DNA from 3 places in the Terrabacter sp. 01T434 genome. Region 2 is predicted to be linked to each of the others. Evidence: riboswitches for the same ligand, from Rfam matches in the RefSeq annotation. Region 2 holds a riboswitch; each other region holds the start of a gene.

Region 1 (3,268 bases), on a different contig from region 2:
CGCCGGGGCGCGGCGCCAGCAGGCCGGGCGGGGTCGCGCGCTTCTCGCCGGGGCGCGGCCCCGTGGCGCCCTCGTCCTCGAGGGCCTTCTGGGCTGCCTGGCGGAAGGCCTCGTCGCCGTCGCGCTCGGACAGGTCCACGGGCTTGCGGCGGGCGCGCTTGACGGCGGCCGCCGGGGCGTCGTCGGCGTCGTCGTGCTGGTCGTCCTCGTGGCCCCGGTCGATGACGAGGGCCCGGAGCTGACGCATCCGGGTCGGGATCATGTTGACCGGGGTGGCCGTGACGACGAGCAGGCCGAAGAGGCCGAGCATGATGAGCAGGACGACCGCACCGTAGGTGGAGACGGCCGCGGCGAGCGGGCTCGACGCGAGGAAGCCGAGGATGCCGCCGGCGGCACGCATGCCGTCGGCGCCGTCGGGCGGGTTGGGGATGCCGTCGGCGAGGTGCGACAGGCCGCACGCAGCGAAGGTCAGCGCGATGGTGCCGACGACGACGCGGTTGGTGGCGGCGTCGTCCTGGGGGGCGCGCAGCATGCGCAGGCCGAGGGCGATCAGGACGAGCGGCACGGCATACGCGACGCGACCGAAGGTGCCGGCGAAGACCGCGTGCACGACGTCGCCGAAGGTGCCGGAGACGCCCCACCACTCGCGGGCGGCGACGACGACGGCCAGCGCGATGAGGGCGAAGCCGATGCCGTCGCGGCGGTGCTCCGGCTCGAGGTCCGCGGCGCTGTGGCCCACGCGACGCACCGCTCCCCCGGCCAGGTGCGAGACGCCCATCCACGTGTTGCGCATCGCGCCGAGCGGGAAGGGCAGGCCACCGCCCCGGGCCTTGGACGCGGCCTTGGCGGCCGGTTTGCGGGCGGCGGGCTTGCGCTGCGCGGGCCGGGTCGAGCGGGCTGCGGGCGGGCGCGACGTGGCACCGCCCGAGGACCCCTTGGCGCGTGTGGCCGCGGTGGTGCTCGAGCGCTGGCTGCTGGACGGACGTGACGCCATGGTGGCACCGTACGTCAACGCGCTGCTGAACTCACGCGTCACACGCGCAACAGCGGTGGCCGGTCTGCGGGGTTCGAGGAGAGCTTCCGTATGCCGAGTGCGTGGCTCGCGTGGGTCGCCGCCCGGCCGCGCCTCGGATGTCGTCTCAGATCGCGACATCCCGGTACCGACTGGTGGACAGACGGCTGGTGCGGCCCCTATCGTCCTTGCCAGGTCATGAGTGCCAGTGACAAGCCCCGGCTCGCTGGCCAGCAACCCTCCTCCGCGGTGGGGTGCTCCGGGTGACGACCAGGCCACCCTCGGTCCGAACGTGCGATCGAGGTCGGCAAGCGCGGACCCGCACCGGGTGGGTCCCATGACCCAGGAGCACTGGCATGTCGGTCCTGTCCTCGACCCGTCCCTCTTCCCACCCCGCCGCTCACCCGGCGTCCTCGCCCTGTGGCGGGACGTCGGCACCGGTCGTGCGCAGCCGTGCGCTGCACGTCGTGCCCGAGGCGCGCACGCTGCCCACCGTCGTCGGCGCGGGGCTGCGCGTCCCGACGCTCCACGGCGACGCGGCATACGCCAACCTCGACCACGCCGCCTCGACGCCCGCGCTCGAGACGGTCAAGGCGGCCGTCGACCGCGCGCTCGAGACCTACTCCTCCGTGCACCGCGGCGCGGGCTTCGCCTCACGGCTGACGAGCGCGTGGTACGAGCAGGCCCGCGAGGAGGTCGCGGCGTTCGTCGGCGCCCGGGAGAGCGACTCGGTCGTCTTCACCCGCTCGACGACGGACTCGTGGGCGCTGCTCAGCAAGGCGCTGCCGAGTCGCACGACGGTCTTCGTCTTCGGCACCGAGCACCACTCGACGCTGCTGCCGTGGGGGCGCTTCCGCACGGTGCGCCTCCCCGTCCCGCAGACCGTCGAGGACGCGCACCTCCTGCTCGAGGAGGCGTTGACGGACCACCCGTCGCGCCACCGCCTCGTCGTCGTCGCCGCGGCGTCCAACGTCACCGGCGAGGTGTGGCCCGTCGAGCGTCTCGCCGCCCTCGCCCACGGGCACGGTGCCCGGATCGCCGTCGACGCGGCCCAGCTGTCGGCGCACCGCACCATCGACCTCGCCGCGTGGGACGCCGACTACGTCGCGTTCTCGGGCCACAAGACGTATGCCCCCTACGGCGCGGGGGTGCTCGCCGGGCGCGCCGACTGGCTCGACGCCGGGCACCCCTACCTGCTCGGCGGTGGCGCGACCCGGTCGGTGACCGAGGACGGCACGACCTGGGCGACCGGCCCGGCGCGCCACGAGGGCGGCAGCCCCAACGTCCTCGGCGCGATCGCCCTCGCGGCGGCGTGCTCGACCATCGCCCGCCACCGCGAGGCCATCGAGGAGCACGAGTCCCGCCTGCTTGACCGGCTGCGCACCGGGCTCGACGAGGTGGCCGGTGTCGAGGTCCTCTCGATCTTCGGCGACGACAGCGACCGCGTCGGCGTCGTGGCCTTCACCGTCGAGGGCTGGGACTCCTCCCTCGTCTCGCAGGTGCTCTCCGTCGAGCACGGCATCGGCGTGCGCGACGGCAAGTTCTGCGCCCACCTGCTCGTCGACGAGCTCCTCGAGGACCCGTGGGGCGAGCGCCCGGCCACGGCCGTCCGCGCGAGCATCGGCCTCGGCAGCACCCGCGAGGGCGTCGAGCGGCTCGTCGCCGCCGTCGCCCGGCTGGTCGAGCACGGCACCGACGCGGTGTGGACCCGCACCGGTGGCAGCTGGACGGTCGAGGGCACCGACCCGCGCGACGTCGAGGTCGCCCGTCCCTGGTGACCCCCGGCGGGTGCTCCTGCCCCATGTCGCGCGTCAGCGCGTCAGCGCGTCAGCGCGCCGGCAGGTGGTAGCTCGCCCACACGGCCGCGTGGTCGGCCCGGTTGAACGCCACCTGACCGGCCGCGACGACCGTCAGGCGCCGGCTCAGCAGGTGGTCGAGCTGCACGAACGGCGGCAACCGGTTGCCCGCGAAGGGCCAGGTGCGCACCCAGCCCTGACCGTCGGTGCGCTGGGCGTCGTCGAGTCCCTCCGCAAGGTCACGGAAACCGGGGTGACCGAAGCTCGCGTTGAAGTCGCCCGCCATGACGACAGGCTGGTCGCCGGCGAGGTGCTCCTTCCACGCCTGGAGAGCGCTCAGCCCCGCGCGCCACTGGGCGGTGTCGCCCTGGAGCGGCGCCGTGGGGTGCGCGACCTTGAGCCGCACCGTGCCCTCCGGCGCCGTGACGTCGACCTCGGGCTGCACGCTCTGCGTGGCCTC
Region 2 (3,268 bases):
GAATGGGGTTTGGTGCCGGGAGGGCGTGGCCTGTCGGAGTCGATCCCTGTCTCGAGCTCTCGGTGCGCCTGGTGCGATCCGGTACTCCGACATTATAAAACGGCACACGCCATCTGAGCGAACGGACGGCGAACCCGCGCACGGCGCTGATCGGCTGACGAGGCCGATGGGACCCGCCCGTAGGCGACCCCCGACGCGTCACTCGCCCTTGACCGCCAGGACGGGACAGCTCGCGTCGAGCAGGATCCGCTGCGCGTTGGAGCCGAGGATGAGCTTGCCCACCGGGCTGCGGCGCCGAAGCCCGATGACGATGAAGTCGGCCTTCTCCTCCTCGGCGACGGAGATGAGGTCCTCGGCGGGGTCGTTGCCCCGGACCAGCTGCCGCACCTCGTGCTCGAGCCCCTTCTCCTCGAGGATCGCCTGCACGCGGGCAAGCTCGCTCTCGAACTCCCTGGCCTCGTCCGCGTCAAAGTCCTTGCCTCCACGGTGGGAGCTGATGACGACGAGCTTCGCACCGCGCAGGACGCACTCCTCGGCGGCTCGCTTGAGCGCCGCGCGACCTTCTTTGGTGGCGACATAACCAACGACGATGGCCACTTTCCCGGACCTCCTTGGGACGGAAACAACCAGTGCTCGCACCGTACCCGATATCGAGGCACGTCCGGTGCGTCCCGCGCGCACCGCGCCGACGTGCCCAGGCGGCTTCAGCCGCGGCGGCGGTCCAGCGCGCCTCGGACGATCCGGCCCACCTGCTCCTCCTCGATGAGGAATCCGTCGTGGCCGAAGTCGGAGACGATGTGCGCACGCTCGGAGAAGGGCAGGGCGGCGTGCAGCTCGTCCGAGAGGCGCGGTGGGTAGAGGCGGTCGGTGTCGACCGACACGATGGTGCAGTCGGCGCTGACGCGGCTCAGGGCAGCCGGCAGACCGCCCCGGTCCCGGCCCACGTCGTGGGAGTTCATCGCCTCGGTCAGGACGACATAGGAGTTCGCGTCGAAACGTCGCGCCAGCTTGCCGGCGTGGTGGTCGAGGTAGGACTCGACGGCAAAGCGACCTCGGTCACCGGCGCGCAACGGGTCCTCGCCGAGCTGGGCGGAGCGCCCGAAGCGCTCGTCGAGCTCGGACTCCGTGCGGTAGGTGATGTGGGCGATGCGACGCGCGAGACCCAGGCCGGTGTCCGGGCGGCGGTCGCTCGAGTAGTAGTCCCCGCCCGCGAAGTCGGGATCGTGACGGATGGCCAGCAGCTGCGGCTGGCACCAGGCGATCTGGTCGGCGGTGGCGCGGGCGGTCGAGGCGAGGACGATGCACCGGTCGACGTCGTCAGGATGCGTGACCGCCCACTCGATCGCTCGCATGCCGCCCATCGAGCCGCCCACGACGGCAGCGACCCGGCGGATGCCCAGGTGGTCGAGGAGCAGACGCTCGGCTGTGACCTGGTCACGGACGGTGACGTAGGGGAACCGACTCCCCCAGGGTTGTCCGTCCGGGGCGGGAGTCGACGGGCCGGTGCTGCCCTGGCAGCCGCCGAGGACGTTGGAGGCGATGACGAACCACTCGTCGGGGTCGACCGGGCCGCCCTCGGCAACCAGGGAGTTCCACCATCCGGGTGATGGGTGCCCCGGCCCCGCCTCACCGACGACGTGGCTGTCGCCGGTCAGCGCGTGCTCGACGAGCACGACGTTGTCGCCCGCGTCGTTGAGCCGGCCCCACGTCTCGTAGGCGATGCGGACGTCGGGCAGCACACCTCCGCGCTCGAGCTCCACGTCACCGATGCGCACGAACTGCCGCCCACCCACGGGATCGCCGTCGCGCCAGGCCCCGTCCGGTCTGCGCTGTGCAGGGAGCGTCGTCTCGTCACCCCGGTCCGCCGTCCTCGGCCCAGCCGTTGCGTGACCGGACGACGGCGGGGCGACGCCCTCGGACGGCACGGTGCCAGCGGCAGCGTGCCGCGCGGGACGACGCGAGCTCGGCTTCCGGTGGGTGACGGTCATCGGGGTACTCCTCGGTCCTCGCGCTTGCACGCACCCGGGACGAGCGCGGCCAGGTCCTCACCCGGGGCACCCCACCGCGTAGGAGGGTTGCCGACCAGCGAGCCGGGGCTTGTCGCTGGTACTCGTGACCTGGTCAAACCATACGCGAGACGCCACCCGGAGGAGATCGAGCGGTCCACGACATGGACGCCCCCGCCCGCGGGGCGGGCGGGTGGGTCACGCGCAGCGGGACGGCCGGATGCCGTGGTCGAGCGACCGGCGCACCAGTCGGCTCAGCCGGTGGTCGGGCTCGAGGTCGAGCGCATGGTCGACGGCCACCCCGGCCCGTGCTCCATCGCCGCACCACCACGCGAGCGCCGCGACGACCGAGAGCAGCGGTGCTGCGTGCACGGCCGGGGTGAGTCGGCACACGGGCTCGAGGCGTCCGAGCACCAGGCGCGGCAGGGTCGCCTCGTCCCAGTCCTCCCAGCTCTCATCCGTCTCGCGTCCGCGGACTCCGTCGGGACCGGCGGGCCGGTCGGCGGCGTCCCCCGCCGGGGCGTCGGGCTCCACTCCCGGGACGCCGGATGCAGGCGCAGACCCGAGGTCGAGCAGCTCGTGGAGGGCCCGCAGCGCCTCGCGATCCGAAGCGGTGAGCCGCGACGCGACGTCGCCACCCGTCCCGCCGCCGTCGCCCGTGACGTCGCCCGCTTGACCCCAGGCCGAGTCACGCGCTGAATCGAGTCCTGCGTCGCCGGTCGTCGGGGCGAGCCGCAGCTCCGGACCGAGAAGCACGTCCAGCATGACGACGAGGTCGTCAGGGAACGTGTCGAGCGGCACCGTGCCCGGGCACAGCCATCCGATGAGGGCGTCCCGGACCTCGACGTCGCGGAGCGGCCCCACGAGGGACGGCAGCCAGTGCTCGATGCCGTAGCCCTCGATGTCACCGTTCAGCACCCCACCCCAGGCGACCAGTGAGTCGTTGACGAGGAACTGGCGCGCGGACGGGTCGCCGCCGTCCAGCACTCCGAGCCCGGTGCTCGCAGAGCTCGCGCGCCGCGGGAACCGACGGCGCCTGCCGCCTGGGCCCGGCAGGTCGCTCACCGACCCTCCAGCGGCCCGGTAGCGGCGCTGCCAGTCCTCGATGGCCGCCAGGGCCAGGTCGTGCCGGGGCTCGGACGGTGCGAGCGGCTCGACGAGTCGGGCCAGCTCGTCGCGGTCCGGGAGCACCGCGTGCCCGAGGGCCACGTAGCTCGCAACGGCAGGCACGTCGGCTTGCTCGGGCAGGAGCCAGCCCTCGT
Region 3 (3,268 bases), on a different contig from region 2:
GGTGTCGGAGAAGCCCACACACCACGTCGGCTCCGCGTCGGCCACGGCCTCGAGGTCGAGGAGGTCGAGCAGGTCGATCCCGGTCTCGCCGCCCCACGGCGGGACCACGGCCCGGATCGCCGGGTCGAGCAGCATCGCCATGAGCTCCGCCGCGCGGGCCTCGCGGGGACCGCTGACGTGCGAGGGGGCGTGGTTGAGCTCGCCCACCACGACGTCGAAGCCGCGGTCGCGGAGGCACTCGACGGCATACGTGAACCGGCCCCACAGCTCGTCGGAGACACCGGAGCTCGGCGACGTCACGCCGATCCGGTCACCGGGACGGAGCGGGGCGGGGTAGCGGATCGGCATGGCCGCCATCGTGCCAGCCCTGCCGACCCGCTTCACCCCGGTTTCGGGCGGTCAGGCCTTCGCGGCGGCGAAGCCCTGCTCGAGGTCGGCGATGATGTCGTCGATGTGCTCCAGCCCGACCGAGAGGCGCACCAGCCCGGGCGTGACCCCGGCGGCCAGGCGGGCGTCGTCACCACCTTGCGAGTGCGTCGTCGAGGCGGGGTGGATGACGAGCGAGCGCACGTCACCGATGTTGGCGACGTGGCTGTGCAGCGTCAGCGCCTCGACGAACTTCTTGCCCGCCTCGAGGCCGCCCTCGATCTCGAAGGAGAGCACCGCGCCGGCGCCACGCGGCGCGTACTTCTGCGCCAGCGCGTACGACGGGCTCTCGGGCAGGGACGCCCAGACCACCCGCTCGACCTGGTCGTGGCCCTGCAGGTGGGCCGCGACCTTCGCCGCGTTCTCGAGGTGCCGGTCGATGCGCAGCGAGAGGGTCTCGAGCCCCTGGGTGATGAGGAAGGCGTTGAAGGGGGCCGCCGCCGGGCCGAGGTCCCGGAGCAGCTGCACCCGCGCCTTGAGGATGTAGGCGAGATTGGCCCCGAGCGGGCTGCCGACGCCGAGGTCGCGGGCGTAGACGAGACCGTGGTAGCTCTCGTCCGGGGTGTTGTAGGCGGGGAACTTCTCGGGGTCGGCGGCGAAGTCGAAGCTGCCGGCGTCGACGATGATGCCGGCGATGGACGTGCCGTGGCCGCCGAGGTACTTCGTGGCCGAGTGCACGACGACGTCGGCGCCCCACTCGAACGGCCGGATGACGTAGGGCGTGGCGATGGTGTTGTCGACGACGAGCGGCACGCCGTGCTCGTGCGCGAGGGCGGCGACGCCCTCGATGTCGAGGACCTCGGCCTTGGGGTTGGCGATGGTCTCGCCGAAGAAGACCTTGGTGTTGGGGCGCACGGCCGCGCGCCACGAGTCGAGCGAGGTGGGGTCCTCGACGAAGGTCACCTCGACGCCGAGCCGGGGGAAGGTGAACTGCAGCAGGTTCGCGGTGCCGCCGTAGAGGCTGGGGGAGGCCACGATGTGGTCGCCGGCCTCGGCGATGTTGAGCAGGGCGAGCGTCGTCGCCGACTGCCCCGAGGCCACGAGCAGGGCGCCCACACCACCCTCGAGAGCGGCGACGCGCTGCTCGACCACGTCGGCGGTGGGGTTCATGATGCGCGTGTAGATGTTGCCGAACTCCTTGAGCCCGAACAGGTTTGCTGCGTGGTCGGTGTCGTTGAAGACGTAGCTCGTGGTCTGGTAGATCGGCACGGCGCGCGCTCCGGTGGCCGTGTCGGGGGTCTGTCCGGCATGGATCTGCTTGGTCTCGAAGGACCAGCTGGGGGTCTCGCTCATCGGTCGTTCTCCTCGTGCCATGTCGCTGGCCGGTCCACGACAACCGTCGTGTGCCCGGCGCACCGACGGATCGGTGCGGGAGAGAGGCTCTCCGCGCTTGCCGCGGACGAGTGTCCGTGGCCAGGTCCTCACCCGGGGCACCCCACCGCGGTTGGAGGGTTGCCGGCCAGCGAGCCGGGGCTTGTCGCTGACACTCATGACCTGCTGGGAGTCTACGTATGCGTCCGCCACCGAGAGGAGTCGCCGTCCTCATCGTGGACGCGCGCCAGGTCCGGCACCCGGTGGCCGTGGCGTCGATCACGAGGACGTCCTACTAATCGAACCCACGAGTAGGATCCCTGCGTGAGCACGAATGCCGACTTCGACCTGTTCCGGACCAGCGAGGACCACGAGGCCCTGAGGGAGGCCGTCCGCGCGGTCGCAGAGGACAAGATCGCCCCGTATGCCGCCGCCGTCGACGCGGACGCGCGCTACCCCCAGGAGGCCCACGACGCCCTCGTCGCCTCCGACTTCTTCGCACCCCACGTGCCCGAGGAGTACGACGGCGTCGGTGCCGACGCCCTCGCGACGTGCATCGTCATCGAGGAGGTGGCCCGGGTCGACGCGTCCGCCTCGCTCATCCCGGCCGTCAACAAGCTCGGCTCGCTCCCGCTCATCCTCGCCGCCAGCGACGACGTCAAGCGCCGCTACCTCCCGCCGCTCGCCCAGGGCCGCACGACGTTCTCCTACGGCCTGTCCGAGCGCGAGGCGGGCTCCGACACCGCGGCGATGAGGTGCCGGGCGCGTCAGGACGGCGACGGCTGGGTCGTCAACGGCCACAAGTCGTGGATCACGAACGCCGGTGTGTCCGAGTACTACACGGTCCTCGCGGTGACCGACCCCGACGGCCCCCGCGGCGGCAACGTCACGGCCTTCGTCCTCGAGAAGTCCGACGAGGGCTTCACCTTCGGGGAGAAGGAACGCAAGCTCGGCATCAAGGGCAGCCCGACGCGCGAGCTGCACTTCGACAACGTGCGCATCCCGGGGGACCGTGTCGTCGGGCCGGTGGGTGACGGGCTGAAGATCGCACTGCGCACGCTCGACCACACGCGGGTCACCATCGGCGCCCAGGCCGTCGGGATCGCGCAGGGCGCGCTCGACCAGGCCGTCGCCTACGTCAGGGAGCGCAAGCAGTTCGGCAAGCGCATCGCCGACTTCCAGGGCATCCAGTTTATGCTCGCCGACATGGCGATGGAGCTCGAGGCCGCGCGCCAGATGGTCTACGTCGCGGCCGCGAAGTCCGAGCGCGGCGACAAGGACCTCACCTTCTTCGGGGCGGCCGCCAAGTGCTACGCCTCGGACGTGGCGATGAAGATCACGACGGATGCCGTCCAGCTGCTCGGGGGAGCCGGCTACACGACGGACTTCCCGCTCGAGCGGATGATGCGCGACGCGAAGATCACCCAGATCTACGAGGGCACCAACCAGGTCCAGCGCATCGTCATGGCCCGCCAGCTGCTCAAGGGCTGACGCGGTGTCGTCCGGTCCCGATGATGCCGCGCGCGCTTCG

The links. A riboswitch is a leader RNA that binds a small molecule or an ion and turns the genes downstream of it on or off. The one in region 2 is predicted to bind S-adenosylmethionine.
Region 1: it holds a riboswitch for S-adenosylmethionine, as region 2 does, so the genes downstream of both, AC1DIW_RS04535 (aminotransferase class V-fold PLP-dependent enzyme) here and metX (homoserine O-acetyltransferase MetX) in region 2, are expected to answer to the same signal.
Region 3: it holds a riboswitch for S-adenosylmethionine, as region 2 does, so the genes downstream of both, AC1DIW_RS15035 (bifunctional o-acetylhomoserine/o-acetylserine sulfhydrylase) here and metX (homoserine O-acetyltransferase MetX) in region 2, are expected to answer to the same signal.

Annotation. Positions count from the first base shown of each region.
Region 1 covers NZ_JBFTPP010000001.1:954,103-957,370, reverse strand. The annotation lists gene AC1DIW_RS04540 (FtsK/SpoIIIE family DNA translocase) at 1-994, opposite strand, end outside; SAM riboswitch class IV at 1,207-1,332, shown strand; gene AC1DIW_RS04535 (aminotransferase class V-fold PLP-dependent enzyme) at 1,369-2,790, shown strand; gene AC1DIW_RS04530 (endonuclease/exonuclease/phosphatase family protein) at 2,840-3,268, opposite strand, start outside.
Region 2 covers NZ_JBFTPP010000011.1:81,565-84,832, forward strand. The annotation lists gene AC1DIW_RS19815 (universal stress protein) at 199-597, opposite strand; gene metX (homoserine O-acetyltransferase MetX) at 705-1,988, opposite strand; SAM riboswitch class IV at 2,004-2,118, opposite strand; gene AC1DIW_RS19825 (DUF4192 domain-containing protein) at 2,205-3,268, opposite strand, start outside.
Region 3 covers NZ_JBFTPP010000006.1:255,428-258,695, reverse strand. The annotation lists gene AC1DIW_RS15040 (S66 family peptidase) at 1-348, opposite strand, end outside; gene AC1DIW_RS15035 (bifunctional o-acetylhomoserine/o-acetylserine sulfhydrylase) at 400-1,719, opposite strand; SAM riboswitch class IV at 1,808-1,921, opposite strand; gene AC1DIW_RS15030 (acyl-CoA dehydrogenase family protein) at 2,062-3,228, shown strand; gene AC1DIW_RS15025 (WecB/TagA/CpsF family glycosyltransferase) at 3,233-3,268, shown strand, end outside.